DNA from 3 places in the Nonomuraea terrae genome. Region 3 is predicted to be linked to each of the others. Evidence: predicted binding sites of a transcription regulator. Region 3 holds the regulator's gene; each other region holds the start of a gene.
What was found. The regulator LexA, encoded in region 3, represses DNA repair genes until DNA is damaged. The targets are predictions, from matches to a motif close to TCGAACANNTGTTCGA.
Positions count from the first base shown of each region.

Region 1: a site for LexA is predicted at 4,847-4,862, ahead of ACIBP6_RS24875 (alpha-ketoglutarate-dependent dioxygenase AlkB). Genes of this name have one in related genera too.
Region 2: a site for LexA is predicted at 4,230-4,245, ahead of recA (recombinase RecA). Genes of this name have one in related genera too.

Region 1 covers NZ_JBITLL010000005.1:234,819-241,325, forward strand. Annotated here, with positions in the region: gene ACIBP6_RS24855 (DUF6348 family protein) at 1-601, opposite strand, end outside; gene ACIBP6_RS24860 (glycosyltransferase family 4 protein) at 834-2,012, shown strand; gene ACIBP6_RS24865 (D-alanyl-D-alanine carboxypeptidase family protein) at 2,158-3,051, shown strand; gene ACIBP6_RS24870 (WD40/YVTN/BNR-like repeat-containing protein) at 3,097-4,179, shown strand; gene ACIBP6_RS24875 (alpha-ketoglutarate-dependent dioxygenase AlkB) at 4,195-4,824, opposite strand; gene ACIBP6_RS24880 (MFS transporter) at 5,012-6,295, shown strand; gene ACIBP6_RS24885 (CGNR zinc finger domain-containing protein) at 6,432-6,507, shown strand, end outside.
Region 2 covers NZ_JBITLL010000004.1:970,017-976,523, forward strand. Annotated here, with positions in the region: gene rny (ribonuclease Y) at 1-245, opposite strand, end outside; gene recX (recombination regulator RecX) at 1,493-3,007, opposite strand; gene recA (recombinase RecA) at 3,019-4,119, opposite strand; gene ACIBP6_RS22780 (alpha/beta fold hydrolase) at 4,372-5,148, shown strand; gene ACIBP6_RS22785 (hypothetical protein) at 5,218-5,517, shown strand; gene ACIBP6_RS22790 (DUF3046 domain-containing protein) at 5,560-5,754, opposite strand; gene ACIBP6_RS22795 (VOC family protein) at 5,994-6,482, opposite strand.
Region 3 covers NZ_JBITLL010000005.1:1,038,690-1,045,196, reverse strand. Annotated here, with positions in the region: gene lexA (transcriptional repressor LexA) at 1,510-2,217, opposite strand; gene ACIBP6_RS28570 (LysM peptidoglycan-binding domain-containing protein) at 3,028-3,303, shown strand; gene nrdR (transcriptional regulator NrdR) at 4,317-4,772, shown strand; gene ACIBP6_RS28560 (vitamin B12-dependent ribonucleotide reductase) at 4,769-6,507, shown strand, end outside.

The DNA of each region.
Region 1 (6,507 bases), 800 kb from region 3:
GGGAGGCGGCCTCGTGGCAGGCGCCGCCGACCCGGACCTCGGCCGTCTCGGCGCCCTCCCCGCCGCCGAAGAACACCTTGACGCCGATCAGGTGCTCGCGGTCGAACGCGCCCTGCAGCGCCGGGGCGAGACGCGGCAGCAGCACGTGCTGGACGGCCCAGCGCTGCACCGCGTCGTGGTGGTCGCCGGTGCCCCAGCCGGTGATGCCGCCGTGGATCGCGTGCCATCCGGGGAGGCCGTCGGGGTCGCCGGGAGCGAAGTGGGCGGCGTGCGTGCCGTCCTGGACGAGGAGTTCGAGCAGCGCGCTGCCGGTGGTGTCCAGCCATGAGCGGACGGCCCGGCCGACGGCCTCCTCGACGGTGGCGCCGTACCCGGAGGTGCAGTCGCTGATCGTGGTCTCGGCGGGGCGTTCGGCGTTGAGCACGAAGTCGAGGTCGAGGTGGGCCGGGTGGCCGGTGTGGTCGGCGCCGAGCAGCACCGCGAGCGTGCCCGGTCCCTTGGCCATGCCGTCGCGGACCTCCCAGGGCTTGCCCATGGCCGCGCTGAGGCGTTCGGCGACCATGCCGAGCACCACGTCGTCCGCGAGCCGCTGACCGTCCATGCTCCCACTCCTTGATCGGATCCCGCCGTCGGCCAGACTATCCGACCTTGATCATCGCGACGGCGATCCTGGAGGGCGAGGTCCGAGAGACCCGCCTCGGCATGAACGGGCAGGGGCTCGGCGCCGAGCCGGAGCGGTGACCCGCGAGAGCTGCTGGTCTCTCGGCCTGGAGGGGGAGCCGCGGATGCTCCGGTACGGTGAGCAGTCAGTCCCGCGCCTGGGGGTACCTCACGTGAAGATCCGTTACATGCTGCTGCACGCGTACGGGACGGGCGGCACGATCCGCACCGTGATCGGCCAGGCCAACGCGATGGCCGCCGCCGGACACGACGTCGAGCTGGTCAGCGTGGTGCGGCGGCGCGACGCGCCCCAGTTCGCGCCCGATCCCGGCGTCACGCTGACCACGCTGGTGGACGAGCGCGGCGGCCGGCGGCCCGACTCCGTCGCCCGCCGAATGTGGCGCCGGATGCGCGGGAAGGTCGTGCCGAAGGGCGAGTTCGCGGCCGGCTACTTCACCGAGCGGGTGGAGCGGGCCACGATGCGCTACGTCGCGGGTCTGCGTGACGGCATCCTGGTGACCACCCGGCCGGCGCTGAACCTGATCTCCGCCCGCCGTGCGCCGGCGTCGGTGATCCGGGTCGCCCAGGAGCACATGAACCTGTCGGCCTACCCGGTGACCATCCGCAGGGAGATCGCCCGTCACTACGGCAGCTTCGACGCTGTCACGGTGCTGACGCGCGGCAACCGGGCGGAGTACGAGCAGTTGCTGCCCGGCACGCCGGTCGTGCACATCCCGAACGCCGTCCCGAGGACCCGCGGAATGCGCTCACAGCAGGTGAACCCCGTGGTCGTCGCGGCCGGGCGGCTGGTGCCGCAGAAGGGGTTCGACCTGCTCATCAAGGCGTTCGCGCAGGTGGTGGCCGAGCATCCGGAGTGGCGGCTGCGTGTCTTCGGCACCGGCCCGCGCCGGGGCGAGCTGGCCGGGCTGGTCCAGCGGCACGGGCTCGGGCGACACGTGTCGCTGCCCGGCCGCACCCGGCGGCTGGAGCAGGAGATGGCCGGGGCGTCGGTGTACGCGCTGAGCTCGCGGTTCGAGGGGCTGCCGATGGTGATGATCGAGGCGATGGCGCACGCGCTGCCCGTGGTGGCGTTCGACTGTCCGACGGGGCCCGGTGACGTGCTGACCGACGGCGTGGACGGGGTGCTCGTGCCGCCCGGGGACGTGGACGGGCTGGCGGCGGCGCTCAACCGGGTCATCGCGGACCGGGAGCTGCGGGTGCGCCTGGGGGCGGCGGCGGCCGAGACGGCGAAGCTTTACGCCGCGGAACGGGTGATGCCGCTGTGGGAGCAGTTGTTCACTGATTTGTTTCGTGATCGTCGTGTATCACGTGACTCATGGCACTCAGGGTGATTACTAACCAGATTTGCGGCATATTTGGCTAAAAGATTTACTCTTTTCCGTTTTGCCTGGTCTGTCAGGGTTTTCGGGGTTGCGAGTCAGGATATTTCGGACATTTCGCCAACATCTCCCCAAGATGCGCGGCACTCTGAACCGCATGCGTAACCGGAAAGCTTTTACGACAGCCGCGGCAGGCGCCCTTGCTCTGGTCACGGGGCTCACGGGACCCGCGTATGCACAGGCGACCACCGCCACCACCGCTGCCGCCGCTCCCCTGTCGGCGACCGACTCCCCCACCGTGTACGGCAAGGCCGCGTACCTGATGGACGCCGCGTCGGGCGACGTGTTGTTCGAGAAGGCCGGCACCGAGCGGATGCCGATCGCGAGCCTGACCAAGACCATGACGGCGTACGTCGTGCTGAAGACCGCCAAGCCGACCGACGTGGTGCGGATCGAGCGGGAGGACGTGAAGTACGCCGTGGACGGCGGCGGCACCACCGCGAACCTGCGCCCCGGCGACCGCATCACGGTCGGCCAGCTCCTCTACGGCCTCCTGCTCCCCTCCGGCGCCGACGCCGCTCACGCCCTCGCCCGCACGTACGGGCCCGGCGTGCCCGGGTTCGTGGCCAAGATGAACGCCACGGCCCGCGAACTCGGCATGAACGACACCCAGTACGTCAACGCCGACGGCCTGCCCATGCCGGGCAGCGACGGCTACTCCACCGCCAGGGACCAGGCGGTACTGGCCGCCAAGGCGCTGCAGGTGCCGCTGATCAAGGAGGTCGCCGGCACCCGGTTCCACCGCCTGCCGGCCGGTGACGGGCACCGTTCGTACAGCTGGCGCAACACCAACCGGCTGCTCGGCACGTCCGGCGCGGTGGGGCTGAAGACGGGCTTCACCAGAGCGGCGGGCTACTGCCTGGCGTTCGCGGGCGAGTCGCGCGGGCGGCTGCTGGTCGGCGTGCTGCTCGACGAGTCGGTCTCCAGCCGGCGCTTCTCGACGGCCGGGAACCTGCTGTCGTGGGGTGCTTCCATCCACCAGGACCTCTAGCGCCCTCTAGCGCCCGTGTGATCGTTCGGACTATTTTGTCCTGACATGAGGCTTCGCATCGCGTGGGGCACGCTGTCAGCGGCGCTCGTCCTCGCCGCTCCGCTGCCCGCACATGCCGGGCCGCAGCCCAAGCTCGGCTGGGAGGCCCAGCACACCGGGGCGAGCGCGCGCCTGCGCGGCCTCGCGCCCGTCAGCCGGGACGTCGCGTGGGCCTCCGGCTCCGGAGGCACCGTCCTGCGCACCGAGGACGGCGGATGGAACTGGCAGGACGTCTCCCCGCCCGGCGCGTCCGCCCTGGACTTCCGCGACATCGAGGCGTTCGACGCGGACAACGCCGTCGCGTTGTCCATCGGGGCGGGCCCCGACTCGCGCGTCTACCGGACGGACGACGGCGGGCGCACCTGGACGGAGGTGTTCAGGAACGACGAGCCGCAGGCGTTCTACGACTGCGTGGCGTTCTTCGACCGGCGACACGGGCTGGCGATGAGCGACCCTGTGGACGGCAGGTTCCGCATCCTGGCCACCGACGACGCGGGCTGGACGTGGCGGGTGCTGCCCGCCACCGGGATGCCGCCGGCGCTGCGGGGCGAGGCCGGGTTCGCGGCCGGCGGGCAGTGTCTGGCGACGGCCGGCGGGCGGGACGCGTGGCTGGCCACCGGAGGGGCGGAGCGCTCGCGGGTGTTCCACTCCTCCGACCGGGGCCGTACGTGGACGGTGTCCGGCACGCCGATCCCGGCGGACGACCCGGCGCGCGGCGTCTTCGGGCTCGCCTTCCGCGACCCGCGCCACGGCCTCGCGGTCGGCGGCGACTTCCGCGCCGACCAGCCTTCGCCCACGGCGGCGGCGGTGACCGGGGACGGCGGAGCCACCTGGCAGCCGGCCGACGCGCCTCCCCCCGCGTACCGCTCGGGCGTCGCCTGGCTGCCCCACCTGCCTTCGGCCGCCGTCGCCGTCGGGCCCTCGGGAAGCGACGTGACGTACACGGGCGGGCGGAGCTGGCAGACGTTCGACACCGGGTCGTACGACACGGTGTCGTGCGCGCGCGACGGATCCTGCTGGGCCTCCGGCGAACAGGGCCGACTCGCCCGCCTCACCATCACCCCGGCCGCAGCCGTCCGCCGCGCCTGACCGGCGGCGCGCGCGTCAGCGCACGCCGCGTGGGCGGAACTGGATGCTGATGCGGGGGCCGGACGGGCGGGTCGTCTTCGGGACGGCGTGCTCCCACGTGCGCTGGCAGCTGCCGCCCATCACGATGAGGTCGCCGTGGCCGAGGTCGCGCCGGATCGAGGGGCCGCCGCCGCGCGGCCGGAGCAGCAGCGGGCGGGGGCTGCCGACCGAGAGGATCGCGACCATGGTGTCCTCGGCGCTGCCCCGCCCGATGGTGTCGCCGTGCCAGGCCACGCTGTCGCGGCCGTCGCGGTAGAAACAGAGCCCGGCCGTCCGGAACGGCTCGCCCAGCTCCTGGCCGTAGTGGGCGTCGAGCGCCCGCCTGGCGTCGTCGAGCACCGGCTCGGGCAGGGTCTCGCCCTCGTCGTAGAACTTCAGCAGCCGGGGCACGTCGACGACCCTGTCGTACATCCGCCGCCGCTCGGCCCGCCACGGCACGGTCCCGGCCAGCCGTTCGAACAGGATGTCGGCGCCCGTCAGCCAGCCCGGCCGCAGGTCGATCCAGGCGCCCCGGCCGAGGTGGGTGCGCCGGACGGTGCCGCCGAGCGGCCCGAGCCGTGACTCCTCGTCAAGATCGAGCAAAGATGCTTGGAACGCGGCTGTCATGATGCCGAGTGTACGCCAGTCTTCAAACATCCATTCGAGTGTGTCTCCTCAGGAGACGGAACGCCCCAGGTACGCGGCCAGCCGGTCGGCATGGGTCGCGCCGGGCCGCGGCTCCTGCCCCGGGGCGAACGAGCCGCCCGGCGTACGCGCCTGGTCTGTCGCCTCCCACTCGTGTAACGTCTTTCTCGTGTTACGCCGTTACATGACCGGCGCAGTGGCCGCCCGCACCGGGGACGAGATGTCGGGACCGGCGCTGCTCGTCACGGGGCTGGCCGTCACGGGGTCGCCCGTGCTCGCGTCGTGGCTGCTGTCCGGGCTGACCGTGTCGGCCGCCGTCGGAGGGCCGCTCCTCGGTGTCCTGATCGACCGATCGCGCCGTCCGGGCCGGCTGCTGGCGTACTGCCTGGCCGGGTACGCGGCCGGCCTCCTGCTGGTGCTGGTCGGGTTCGGCCGGGTGCCGGACGCGGCCCTGATCGCCCTGGCGGTCGCCACCGGCCTGCTGGGCCCGGCGCTCACGGGCGGCTGGACGGCGCAACTCCCCCTGGTCGCCGGGCCGGAGCGGCTCGGCCGGGCCACGGCCCTGGACTCCATGAGCTACAACGCGGCCGGCCTGGCCGGACCCGCCCTGGTGGGGGTGGTCGCCGCGGTGGGGGGCAACGCGGCGGTCCTCCCGATGTGCGCCGTTTTCCTGCTCGCCGCATCACCCGCCGCCTGGACCCTTCCTGTCCGCGGGCAGGACGCCGAAGGCATGACCCGTAACCCCGTGCGGGACGTCGCGCCGGATGACCGAGGAGGCGGTCACGAGGAGTTCCGCGACGGTGAAGGCGCGGTGCGGGGGCTTGTGCGGGAAGTGCGGGAGGGGTTCACGGTCATCGTCAGGAACGGTGCGCTTCGACGGGCGACGGTCGGGTCCATGGTGTCGTGTGCCGGGCTGCCCATGCTGGTCGTCGCGGCGCCGGTGCTGGGGATCAGGCTCGCCGGGGAGAGCGGTTACGGCACGCTGCTGCTGGCCGTGGCCTCGGCGTGCGGGCTTGCGGTCAACGCCGTACTGGCCGCTCACCAGCGGCGGGTGCGGCGCTGGGACGTGGTGCAGGCGGGCGGGACCGCGGTGCTCGGCGTCGGGATGGCGCTGGCGGCGGTGGCGGACGCGTTCTGGATCGCCGTGGTCGCCGCCGCCGTCGTGGGCGCCGGCGAGGGGCCCCAGCTGACGGCGTTGTTCGCCGTGCGCCACCGTGAGGCGCCCGCCCGGCTGCGCGGCCAGGTGTTCACCACGGGTGCCAGCCTCAAGATCACCTCGTTCGCGCTCGGCTCGGCGCTGGCCGGGCCGCTGGCGGCGTACTCGACGGGAGCCGCCCTTGCCGCCGGCGCGGCCCTGCAGGTTGCGGCCGTCGCCGCACTCCTGCCCCGACGCGTGTCCTCCCCGCACGGTGACCGCCCGAACGAGAAGGAAGCACCACAGCGCAGACCATGAGGGGTCGGCCACCGGGCAGATGCGGGACGTGTGGCACAACCTGGGCAGCCCGGCCCCGTCGCCACGGCGGTTGCCGGACTGACGCGGGGAATGAAGGGGTGAGGCGGTACCCGGCGTCCCGGCATACGCTTCTTGGGTGAAGGTTCACTCGACCAAGGCGATGGCCGCACGAGCCGTCGACCTGTGCGTGGCGTTGCTGCACGAGGAGCCGT
Region 2 (6,507 bases), on a different contig from region 3:
TCGGCCGCCGCCTCCGACCTGCGCAGGATCTCCTCCGCGTCGGTCTCCGCCTTGGCGCGGATCTCCTGCGCCTCCTCACGCGCCTGCTCAAGCTCGCCCTGTACGGCCTGCAACTGCTCAGGGCTCGGCTTGGCGGCGCGGGGCAGGCCGCCCGAAGTGCGTCGTACGACGACGAGAAGCGCAGCGACCATCCCGAACGCGAGCACGAGCACCGCCACCATCAGCACCACGACCAGCGGCCCCATGTGCGCCCCGCCCTCCTCGCGTCGTCAACACCTCATAACGCGGCCACAAAACGGGAGGGGTCACAGACGCGCCGCGGACAGCCCGGTCGGCGTCATCGCCGGGATCGATGTCAAGCAAAGGCCGACCGGGCGTCGGCCTCGAAATCCGAAGCCTCGCCTGCCTCGACCAACCAAGCTTGTTCGTCCGTCGTTCACCGGTATGGCAATCCGCACTGCGCGGAGTAACTCCTCACTGCCGTCGAGGTTATGCGTCGAACAGGTCACGAGCAAGCAAACGCGTCATCAAGCGTGTCTTACGGGGTTGACTCTCCCCATTCCGCCCGATATCCCCCGCTCGCCCCCGAAGCGCCCAGCCGTACAGCCAAAACCCACACAACACCGCGCCCACAGGGGACCCCAAACCCCCGTTCCCACCGAGGATCCCGCACATATTCCCGGCCCATCCGACCCTCGGCTCCAAACTCAACAAAGCCACGGAACCCGCCACCAACCCACATCCGCCGCTCCCAGCGATTCCAAAATCAGATATCCCTCAAACCAGGACCTCGCATAGCAGGACCAAGGGGTCGCCCAGCCCGCCGCCAACGGGTACAGACGGCCTCAAACGACGTCGTCGCCCTCAGCGCGCAGGCCGCCACGCCAGCGTGTGGAACGCCCCCGCGCCAGCCCACCGAGATCCCGCGCCCAAGCCACACGCCGACCGGCGAGAGCCACGCACGGGCCGACCGAAGCCACGCCGGTCCCACCGAAGCCACGCACGGGCCGACGGAAGCCACGCGCAGACCGGCGGGGCCAGCCGTCCGGCGCTCTCGAACGCGACGAACAGGCCACCGGCACCCAAACACCATGGACGGTTCCTTGACATCCGAACCCATGGTCGGTTCCTTGACATCCGAACTTCAGAGACCAGCCCTCTGGATCCCGAGCCCCCTGGGCCGACCCCCTGGCATCCGAACCCCTAGACGGCTCCTTGGCACCCGAACTTCAGAGACCAGCCCTCTGGATCCCGAGCCCCCTGGGCCGACCCCCTGGCATCCGAACCCCTAGACGGCTCCTTGGCACCCGAACCACGACGGAGCGACCACTCTGGCATCCGAACTTCAAGACCGACCTCTGGCATCCGAACTTCAGAGACCAACCTCCTGGCATCCGAACCTCAGAGACCAACCTCCTGGCATCCGAACCTCACGGACTGGCTCCTTCACATCAAGGACACGACCGAGGGCGACACGCAGTTCGGTGACCTGCTACGGGAGGTCTTCCTCCATCTCGATGCCCTCCTGCTCCAGCGCCTCGCGAATGACGCGGAAGGCCAGGCCGGACGGATAGCCCTTGCGGGCAAGCATGCCCGCCAACCGGCGGGTGCGGGTCTTCGGGTCGAGGGATCGGGTGGCGGAGAGCTTACGTTCGACCAGCCGCCGGGCCGTCTCCGCCTCCTGGTCGGGGTCCAGCCGCTCCACCGCCTCGCTGACGGTCTCGCTGTCGACACCACGATGGCGCAGCTCCGCCGCCAGAGCCCGCTTGGCCAGACCGCGGCCGTGGTGCCGGGAGTCGACCCAGGCCGCCGCGAACGCCTCGTCGTTGATCAGCCCAAGCTCCGAGAACCGGCTGAGCACCGCCTCGGCGGCCTCCTCCGGCACGTCCCTCTTCCGCAGCGCCTCGGCAAGCTGAGCACGCGTCTTGGGCGCCATCGTCAGCAGTCGCAGGCAGATGTTCCGCGCCACGGCCTCCGGATCGGCCTCGGCTGCAGAGCCGGACCGTCCCTTCCCCGTACGCCCCTCCGCCATATGTCCCGCACCCGCGCCGGCCTGGTCGCCTGCACGCCCGGCCTTGCGCCGCTTTCCCCCTCGGGACCGCCCGCGAGCATCGCTCTCGCCCCCGGCTCCCCCACGGGAATCCCAGTCGGCCTCGACACCAGTCGAACGATCACCATCGGAGGCCCAGCCCACCGGGCGATCCCCATCAGGAGCCGAACCGGTCAGACGATCGCTCCCGGAAGCCCAACCAGTCGAATGATCACCATCGGAAGCCCAGCCGGGCGGATGGTCGCCACTGGGAGCCCAGCCGGGCGGGCTGCCCGCATCGGTGTCCTCGCCAGAAGAGCGGTCGCGCCCGCGTGGACGCTGCCCGGCCCGTTTGCCGCCGGCACGGCCGGACCGCCTGCCGGACCCCCCGGACCGACGGCCCCCGCTCGCTCTCTCGGTCTCGTCGCCGCCCCGATCGATGCCCTGCTCGCTCTGGTCGGCCGCGAACCAACTGCTCCCGGCCAGGACCTCGGCGTGCCACTCGCTCCCGGGACGCGCGTCCGTGCGGCCCTCGTCCGGAGCACGTTCGGCGGAACCGATGGCCGCCTCACCCCCGATCGGAGCCGATGGCGTCGTCTCCACGTCAGAGACGGCCTTCGGCTCCTCCGCTGCGGAGACAGGCCTAGAACCATCCCTCTCGAAGACAGACCCTGAATCATCCACTCCTGACACAGGCCCTGGGCTACCCGCTTCGGACACAGATCCTGAATCACCGGCCTCGGAGATAGGCCCGGAAGCACCGGCCTCGGAGACAGGCCCTGGACCATCCGCCTCGTAAGGCGCGGTGGACGGTTCCTCTGCGCGCAGGCGGATGCGTTGTTCGCGCCACTCGTCCACCGATGGCCAGCCGTCGGCGGATGAGCGCGCCAGGTCGCGCCCGCCTGATGAGCCCGATGAGGGGAGCCGGGCGCCCCGGTCGGGGAGGTGGGGCGCCTGTGGGCGATCGGTGTTACTCATGCGTCAGGCGATCAGACGTCACCCGGCTTCGGGGTGGACTTCGAGCCACGGCCGGACGAGGCGGCGGCCGGAGCCGCGGCAGGGGCCGGAGCGGCGGCCTCGGCGGGAGCGTCAAGACGCGGGCCCACGCCCAGCTTGTCCTTGATCTTCTTCTCGACCTCGTTGGCCATGTCGGGGTGGCTCTTCAGGAAGTTGCGGGCGTTCTCCTTGCCCTGGCCCAGCTGCTCGCCCTCGTACGTGTACCAGGCGCCGGACTTGCGGACGAAACCGTGCTCCACGCCCATGTCGATGAGGCCGCCCTCGCGGGAGATGCCCACCCCGTAGAGGATGTCGAAGTCGGCGACACGGAAGGGCGGGGCCATCTTGTTCTTGACGACCTTGACCCTGGTGCGGTTGCCGACCGCCTCCGTGCCGTCCTTGAGCGTCTCGATGCGGCGGATGTCCAGCCGGACGGAGGCGTAGAACTTCAGCGCCTTACCACCGGTCGTGGTCTCGGGGCTGCCGAACATGACGCCGATCTTCTCGCGGAGCTGGTTGATGAAGATGGCGGTGGTGCCGGTGCTGTTGAGGGCGCCGGCGACCTTGCGCAGGGCCTGGGACATCAGGCGGGCCTGAAGGCCGACGTGGCTGTCGCCCATCTCACCCTCGATCTCGGCCTTGGGCACCAGGGCCGCCACCGAGTCGATGACGATGATGTCGACGGCGCCGGACCTGATCAGCATGTCGGCGATCTCGAGCGCCTGCTCGCCGGTGTCGGGCTGGGAGACCAGCAGGGCGTCGGTGTCGACCCCCAGCTTCTTGGCGTATTCGGGGTCGAGGGCGTGCTCGGCGTCGATGAACGCCGCGATGCCGCCGGCCCGCTGGGCGTTGGCCACCGCGTGCAGCGCGACCGTGGTCTTACCCGAGGACTCGGGGCCGTAGATCTCCACGATGCGCCCGCGCGGGAGCCCGCCGATGCCGAGGGCGACGTCGAGCGAGATCGACCCCGTGGGGATCACCTCGATGGGAGCTCGGGCGTCGTCGCCCAGCCTCATGACAGAGCCCTTGCCGAACTGCCGCTCGATTTGGGCGAGCGCGGTCTCGAGGGCCTTCTCGCGGTCGTTGATTGCCATGGAACTCCCCCTGAGGGTCGTGGTCCGATCAGTCGAGTGAAAGCTATGGCCTGCCACCGACATTTTCTGCCGCAGTCAGGGAAGACGTGGCCCGACGCTGTCCATCGTAGCCGAACGACTGTTCGATCACAGCACGAACACGCAGCTACCGCACCGCGTTCACGAATGTCCCCGCCCGCGCGGTGACATGGGCCACGGCGGCGGTCCGCGCATACGATGCCGAACCTCCGGCCGGTGTGTCAGCATGCCGATATGACGATCTTTGTCCACGAGGCAGGCCCTGAAGACGCACCTGCGGTCGTTCTCCTGCACGGCGTGGGCACCACCGGCTGGATGTGGAACAGGCAGGTCGACGCCTTGGCCACGGACCTGCGCGTCCTGGTGCCCGACCTGCCGGGACACGGGAAGAGCAACGCCCTGCCGTGGCGCTCGATGTCCGATACCGCCCGCCTGGTCGCCGAGGTGATCACCACGCTGGTGCCAGGCGGAAGGGCGCATGTCGTGGGGCTCTCCCTGGGTGGATACGTGGCCGTGCACCTGGCCGCCGCCCACTGCGAGACGGTGATCGGCGCGATCGTGAGCGGGGTGAACGTACGGCCGTTCCCGCACCCGGGCCGGCTCCGGCTCATCGGCGCGCTGATGGCACCGGTCATGAAGCTGGGCCCGGTGCTGCGGGCCAACGCCCGTGCGCTCAACGTACCGGCGGAGGATCTCGACGGTTACCAGGACGCCGCCCGCACCACCACCCGGCAGGCGTTCAGGAAGGTCAACGACGAGGCCCTGGGCTTCCGGCTGCCCGCACGGAGCGGAGACTGCCCGTGTCCCGTCCTGGCCGTGGCCGGCGAGAACGAGCACGATCTGACCAAGGGTTCGCTTTCGGACATCGCCGCCGGCTTCCCGTCCGGCGAGGCGTGCCTGGCCCCCGGGGTGGGCCACGGCTGGAACGGGGAGAAGCCGGAGCTGTTCACGGCCATGATCAGAGCCAGGGTCGTGAATGAGCCGCTGCCCGGAGAGCTCGTCCCCGTCTGATCAGGACCGCCTGGTTCCCGTGCCGCCGCGCGCGTTCTCGCGCGACATGAGCTGGGGAGACTCTCTGCAGTGGCGAGGGTTGGAGGCGGCGACGTGACGAGCGGTTACACCGGGGAACGGCGCGTACGGCTGGAGGCCCTCGCCGAGTTGCTGCCCGATCACGGCCTGGTCGGCCGCATGGTCGGGGGCGAGGATCCGGTGCTGTGGGTGTGGCACCCGCACACGGGCCGCCAGACGATCATCTTCGCCACCCCGTCGAACCGCGGCTGGCAGTTCCTGTGGTCTCCGGACGGTCAGGACAGCGCCGACGACCCGGAACGCACGGCCGCCACGCTCCGCCGCGTCCTCGACCTGGCCCCGTCCGACTAGCGCCGCGTCCGGCTGGCGCTCCGTCCGGCTGGCGCCGTCCGATCAGCGCAGCTTGGACGAGACGTTCTCGACCTGGCAGACCGCGCGCCACACCGTCTTGGCGCTCTCGCCGTCGGCCAGCGCCTGCACGACCGTGCGGCCGCCCAGAGGAGCGAGCACGAAGTCGCGCGCCCACGACTCGGCGTACGTCTCGCCGAAGTGGGCGTTCATCCTTCTCCAGAACTCGGTCAGGCGCATCACTCAAGTATGGGAGCGCCTGGAGGGTGGGTAGGACATCCGCATGCCAAAGACCCCCAAGTCTTCACCCCCGAAGCCCCCCAGGACGAAGGCCAACAGGGCCAAGCGCCGCCGGTTGGCACACCTGCTGCGTCTCGCCGTACAGAAGGAGAAGGCCGAGCGTGCCGAGCGGCACGCGGGCATCAGGCGGCAACCCCGTGCGGGCAGGCCGCGCACGCGCAGGCCGTCGCGGCGTTAGATCACAGCACCCGCGCGCCGTACATCTCACCGAGATGGTCGGCGAGCAGCTCCAGCCGGGCGCCGTCGGGGTCCTTGAAGTAAATGGAGGCGCCGCTCTCTATCTGGTGCGGCACGCCGGCCATCTCCAGCTTCCCGCGCAGCCGTTCCCACGTCGCGGGGTCGACCGAGATCGCGATGTGGTGCAGACCGCCCAGCACCTCGCGGTACGGGCCCAGGTCGAGGCCGGGGAAGTCGAAGAACGCCAGCAGGTTGCCGTTGCCGATGTCGAAGAAGAAGTGGCTCGAACCCTGGTGGTCGCGGTTCTCGATGATCTCGGTGAGCGGGAACTCCAGGAGCTCCTGATAGAACTTGACGGTCCGCTCCACGTCCGAGGAGAGCAGGGCCACGTGGTGGAGGCCGCGGGCGCTGCTCGAAGGCCGGTGCGGTAAGAGATAGCGCTGTCTGATTTCGGTACGGCGGGCGTCGATGGCCGCGTGGTCGATGGTCACGGTCGCTGTATGTCCGCGAAGGCCC
Region 3 (6,507 bases):
AGCGCAGGCCGATCACCATCGAGGTGAGCGCGACCGCGGCGCAGATCAGCACTGTGGCGGATCTGTCGGAGGCCCAGGCGATCACTGCGAGCAGCAGGACCGCGTGACCGGTGCACTCGGCTGCCGAGGGGTAGGCGATCAGCCCCCGCCGAGGAGAGGAGGGCCGGCCGCGCGGGCACGTAGGTCGTCGCGGCGAGCGGCGCCGATCCCAGCCGCGGCCACCTTGGACGCCGCGGGCCGAATCGGAATATGAGGAGCTCGGCCACCATGGTGGCGGTCAGCAACGCCCACAGGGCAATGCGGTGAATCGCGATCGACGTAGTGGTTTCCGCGTACTCGTCCCAGATCCGCGTCGTGATTCTTCCGGCGTAACGGATGTGGTGCCCAGAACGAGGCCGGTATGAAATGCCCGCCCGGCGGGCTGCCGGCGCAGTTCGCTGACGTGGTCGGGGGTGACGTCCAGGTCCTAGGGATCTCGGTCCTTCGCGGGTACCGGATCACCCGGTCGTGGGTGAGGGCGTGCTTCACGAGCTTTGAGGTCTTGGCGTCCTCGTCGGTCGTCGTTCGGGGTGGCTGACCTGGTCGACGTGGATCAGGGTCGGGCCGATCGTGTGCGGACGGGGACGTGCGTGACGGCCGAGTGAGTGCGAAGCGGGACCGGGCTTGACGAGGTGGCGGGCTGGGTTCGGGTGCGGCGTCCGACGATCGGGAGAGTGCGAATCGGGACCGGCTTGACGAGGCAGGGGGTGACTCGGGTGCGGCGTCCGACTTTGAGGTCTTGGCTTCCTCGTCGGTCGTCGTTCGGGGTGGCTGACCTGGTCGACGTGGATCAGGGTCGGGCCGATCGTGTGCGGACGGAGACGTGCGTGACGGCCGAGTGAGTGCGAAGCGGGACCGGGCTTGACGAGGTGGCGGGTGGCTTCGGGTGCGGCGTCCGACGATCGGGAGAGTGCGAATCGGGACCGGCTTGACGAGGCAAGGGGTGACTCGGGTGCGGCGTCCGACTTTGAGGTCTTGGCTTCCTCGTCGGTCGTCGTTCGGGGTGGCTGACCTGGTCGACGTGGATCAGGGTCAGGCCGATCGTGTGCGGACGGAGACGTGCGTGACGGCCGAGTGAGCGCGAAGCGGGACCGGCTTGACGAGGCGGCGGGTGACTCGGGTGGGGTGTCCGACGATCGGGAGAGTGCGCGAAGCGGGACCGAGCTTGACGAGGCAGCGGGCTGGCTTCGGGTGCGGCGTCCGACGATCGGGAGAGTGCGAATCGGGACCGGCATTCGATCTCCGGACCGGCTCCTTGGCCGGCTCAGGGCAGGCGGTCTGGGGTTCGCGTTCCAGCGGGCGAGTCGGGGTGCGCATCGAGACGTGAGAGCGAGTCGGCAGGAGGGCCGAACCGGAGATGCCTGGGGTGGCGGTGCGGCGGGTGGCCGAGCCGTGGGGTGAGAGGCGTCGCGTGCCGTGGTGGGACGGGCGCCCGGGGCCCTCTGGTGGGCGCCCGGGCCTTCGTCGCGACTAGAGGCGGCGCAGCACCGCCACGACCTTGCCCAGGACGCTGGCCTCGTCGCCCGGGATCGGCTCGTAGTTGGCGTTGTGGGGGACGAGCCAGACGTGCCCGTCCTTGCGCTTGAAGGTCTTGACCGTGGCCTCGCCGTCGATCATGGCGGCGACGATGTCACCGCTTTCGGCCACCGGCTGCTGGCGGACGACCACCCAGTCGCCGTCGGCGATGGCGGCCTCGATCATCGAGTCACCGGTGACCTGCAGGAGGAACAGCGTGCCCTCGCCGACGAGCTGCTTGGGCAGCGCGAAGACGTCTTCGACGCTCTCCTCGGCGAGGATCGGCCCACCGGCGGCGATGCGGCCCACGAGCGGGACGTAGGCGGCCGTCGGGCGGCTGACCGTGGGCTCCTCGGAGCCGGCGTCGGGGTCGACCCACATCACGGGCTCGCCGGGGAGGCGGACCTCCAGCGCGCGCGGCCGGTGGGGGTCGCGGCGCAGATAGCCCTTGCGCTGCAGCGCCGTGAGCTGGTGTGACACGCTGGACGTGCTGGTCAGCTGCACCGCCTCGCCGATCTCGCGCATGGACGGCGGATATCCGCGTTGTTGCACCGAGTCGCGGATCACTTCCAGGATCTTGCGCTGCCTGGGGGTGAGCCCCAGGGAGTCTCGTCGGCGCACCGCGAGGTCGCTGACCCCGCTTGTGTCATCCCGCTCGGTCATGCTGCTCCTCCTCGCCTGGCGGCCCGCCTCACCGGCGGACCTCCCGGTCCGTGGTCTCGATGTCGCACACAGCGACGTTATCGCTGTTGAAGATCATTCTCAAACAATTGTTCGAGTCTTCCTCGAAATCATCGCCGGTGTGGTGTACAACATCGTACGGGAGTTCGATCGACACCGTGTTCGATTTGCTGATCTTTATTTGGCCTTTTCCTCGGGTCGCACGGCAGGAGGTCATCCATGCGAACACCCTCAAATACCGATACGACCAGCGAAGACACCAATCAGCTCACCTTGCTCGCCGATGCCACCCGGAGCACTGATCGACGGGGAGACAATACGCGCGGGCGGGCCACGCTCCGCCGGAATTCAGGGAAGAGGTCGGGGTCCCGTTCGAGTGGTGAGGGAAGGGCTCATTTGCGCCTTGTCCCGCCGCCGCGTACGGGTGGTGACGACGACATGACGGTGGCGAGCCGGCGCTCCGGCCCGCGAGACGGCCCGCGAGAGCGGCCGGTCGGGGAGCGGCGGGCCGGAGAGGGGCGGCCGGGGCGCTCAGGGGAGCGGGGGCCCGGAGGGCGGGAGCACGAGGGGGGACGGTCCGGAGGGCCGGCCTCGGGGGAGCGGTGGCGGCGCGGGAAGCCGCGGTCGGAGGGGCGACGGTTCGGGGGGCAGAGACCTGGGGAGCGCCGTTCGGGAGGACGGCGGCGGCGCAGAGGGCTGCGGTTCGGCGGGCAGGGGCCCGGAGGGAATAAGGGGCGGGGACGGTCGGTTCCTCCGGTACGCCTGACCCGGCGCGGGCGGATCGTGCTGGTGATGGCCATGGCGCTGCTGTCCTTGGGCGGGTTCTGGCTCGGCACGCGTGCCGCGAGTCATGCCGATGTGCGGGTCGTGGTGACGGGTCACGCCGGAGTGCCCTGGGTGGAGGTCGAGAAGGGGGACACGCTGTGGGCGATCGCCGACGCGCTCACCGAGCGGGACGACACGGGGGCCATGGTGGAGGAGATCAAGCGTCTGAACGGCCTGCCCGACTCCCTCATCCGTTCCGGCACGCGACTCTACGTCCCGGCGAACACCGCCGCACTACGTTGACCCCCATGCCGACCTCCCATCCCGCCTTACGGATGACCTTGCTGTAGGGGCGAGACCTCACAGACGGGGACGACCTCACCTAAGGGTGTTCCGCTCAGGCGACGAGCGACGGCACGGGGAAGCAGGACGGCGCGGAAGCCGCTCGGCAGGGGTCCGCCCGGACGCCACCAGCCCAGGCTGGAGCGGGACAGGCGGGGCTGCTTCCAACCGGACCCTGCGGGAGGTCGCTTCTGCGGGGCCGATTTCGTCCGTGGGGCTGGGTTCTTGGCCGGTTCCTCTGTGGGCTCGATTCTGTCCGCGGTGTGGGAGGCCCAGACAGTGCCGGGCGGGCAGTTGCTCCCGTCCCGACAGGGCTTCTCACCATGCGGGGAGGGTTCGTCCGTGGGGCGGTTCCGGCCACGGTCCGAGATCCGGACGGCGCCGGGCGGGCACGCGTGGCGAGCGGGCTTCGCACCGTGCGGGGTGGTTTCGTGGGGCGGAGGTTCTGCGTCGTGGGAGTGCCGGACGGCGCCGGCTGGGCAGCTGCCCCTCGTACGCCGGGCGCAGGCCTCGCTCGGTCACCCGCCGACGGGACGGCCTGGGGGACGTGGCCACCCTCCTTGATCGCCCTCCATTCCTCGCCGCTTCCCTGGGGCACGGCTGCTCGCCCCGGGCGGGCTGAGGGCGGTGGGTGTGTCGGCCGTTAGGATTGTGAGGTTTGTTCACCATCGAGGTCCCGAACAACTGCTGTGACGCCCTCACCTGCGGCGGGAGCACCCGCCCAGGGACGACACGCCGGGGGCTGGTGGTGTCGGTGGGCTGATCAGCGACTTCGTGCCGATGGGGTTGCTCAACTTGCGTTCATGGTCGCACGCTTCTACGGTTGGACCACAACATCTAGTAGTTACACCGATGTAGTTCACCACACCTTGTGTTTCTGTGACCGCTCCATGGCCGGCTGTGGAGTGTGCGCGAGCGTCCCCGTAATGACGGATTTGGCGCGTGTGGTGGCCGGACGTCTTGGAGGCGAACGCGTGCACTGTCCGTTCTGTCGCCACCCTGACACCAGGGTCATCGACAGTCGCTCCACCGACGACGGGGCCGCCATCAGGCGCCGCCGCACCTGCCCCGAATGCGGGCGCAGGTTCACCACGCAGGAGACCGTTCTGCTCATGGTGAGCAAGCGCAGCGGGGTGACGGAGCCGTTCTCACGGGACAAGGTGGTCGCGGGCGTGCGACGGGCGTGCCAGGGCAGGCCGGTCAGTGAGGACTCGCTGGCGCAGCTCGGGCAGCGGGTGGAGGAGGCGATCAGGGCGAAGGGCGCGGCCGAGATCCCCTCCAACGAGGTGGGTCTGGCCATCCTCGGCCCGTTGCGCGATCTCGACGAGGTCGCCTACCTGCGGTTCGCATCGGTTTATCGCGGTTTCGAGAGCCTGGCGGACTTCGAGGCCGAGATCTCACAGTTGAAGGCGGAGAAGGGGGAGTCATGACGGAGACGGCCAGCGGTTCGGTCGCGCGCGGGGGCAAGCGTCCGCGCAAGGGGCTGAAGATGAAGCGGATCTTCACCAAGCCCGGTGTGCACCCGTATGACGAGATCAAGTGGGAGCGCCGCGACGTCGTCATGACCAACTGGCGCGACGGGTCGATCAACTTCGAGCAGCGGGGTGTCGAGTTCCCCGAGTTCTGGTCGGTCAACGCCGCCAACATCGTGACGACGAAATACTTCCGGGGGGCGGTGGGCACCCCGCAGCGTGAGTGGAGCCTGAAGCAGCTGATCGACCGGGTCGTCGGCGTCTACACCACGACGGGCCTCGAGCACGGCTACTTCGCCAGCGACGAGGACGCCGAGATCTTCGACCACGAGCTGAAGCACGCGCTGGCGCACCAGGTGTTCGCGTTCAACTCGCCGGTCTGGTTCAACGTCGGCACCAAGTCGCCGCAGCAGGTGAGCGCCTGCTTCATCCTCTCCGTGGACGACCAGATGGAGTCGATCCTGGAGTGGTACAAGGAAGAGGGCGTGATCTTCAAGGGCGGTTCCGGGTCGGGTGTCAACCTGTCCCGCATCCGTTCGTCGAAGGAGTTGTTGTCGAGCGGCGGCACGGCCAGCGGCCCGGTGTCGTTCATGCGCGGCGCCGACGCGAGCGCCGGCACCATCAAGTCCGGCGGCGCCACCCGCCGGGCGGCCAAGATGGTCGTGCTCGACGTCGACCACCCCGACATCGAGGAGTTCATCGAGACCAAGGCGCGCGAGGAGGACAAGATCCGCGCGCTGCGCGACGCCGGCTTCGACATGGACCTCGGCGGGAAAGACATCGTCAGCGTCCAGTACCAGAACGCCAACAACTCCGTCCGGGTCTCCGACGAGTTCATGCGCGCGGTGGAGAAGGGCGGCGAGTTCGGGCTCCGGGCCCGCCTGACCGGCGAGGTCATCGAGACGGTCGACGCGCGCAACCTGTTCCGCAAGATGGCCAAGGCCGCGTGGGAGTGCGCCGACCCCGGCGTCCAGTACGACGACACGATCAACGACTGGCACACCACCCCCGAGACCGGCCGCATCACCGCCAGCAACCCGTGCAGCGAGTACGTCCACCTCGACAACTCCTCCTGCAACCTGGCCAGCATCAACCTGCTGAAGTTCCTGAAGGACGACAACACCTTCAACGTCGGCGACTTCGTCAAGCTGACCGAGCTGATCATCACCGCGATGGACATCTCGATCGTGTTCGCCGACTTCCCGACGGAGAAGATCGGTGAGACGACGCGGGCCTACCGGCAGCTCGGCATCGGCTACGCCAACCTGGGCGCCCTGCTGATGGCCACGGGCCACGCGTACGACTCCGACGGCGGCCGTGCGGTGGCGGCGGCGATCACGTCGCTGATGACCGGTGTGTCCTACCGGCGCAGCGCCGAGCTGGCCGGCGTGGTCGGGCCGTACGACGGTTACGCCAGGAACGCCGAGCCGCACAAGCGCGTCATGCGCAAGCACGCCGCGGCCAACGACGACCTGCGCACGGTCGGAACCATGGACGCCAAGATCCACACCGAGGCGTCCCGCCAGTGGTCGGAGTGCCTGCGGCTCGGCGAGAAGAACGGCTACCGCAACGCCCAGGCCAGCCTGCTCGCGCCCACCGGCACGATCGGCCTGATGATGGACTGCGACACCACCGGCATCGAGCCCGACCTGGCGCTGGTCAAGTTCAAGAAGCTCGTCGGCGGCGGCTCCAT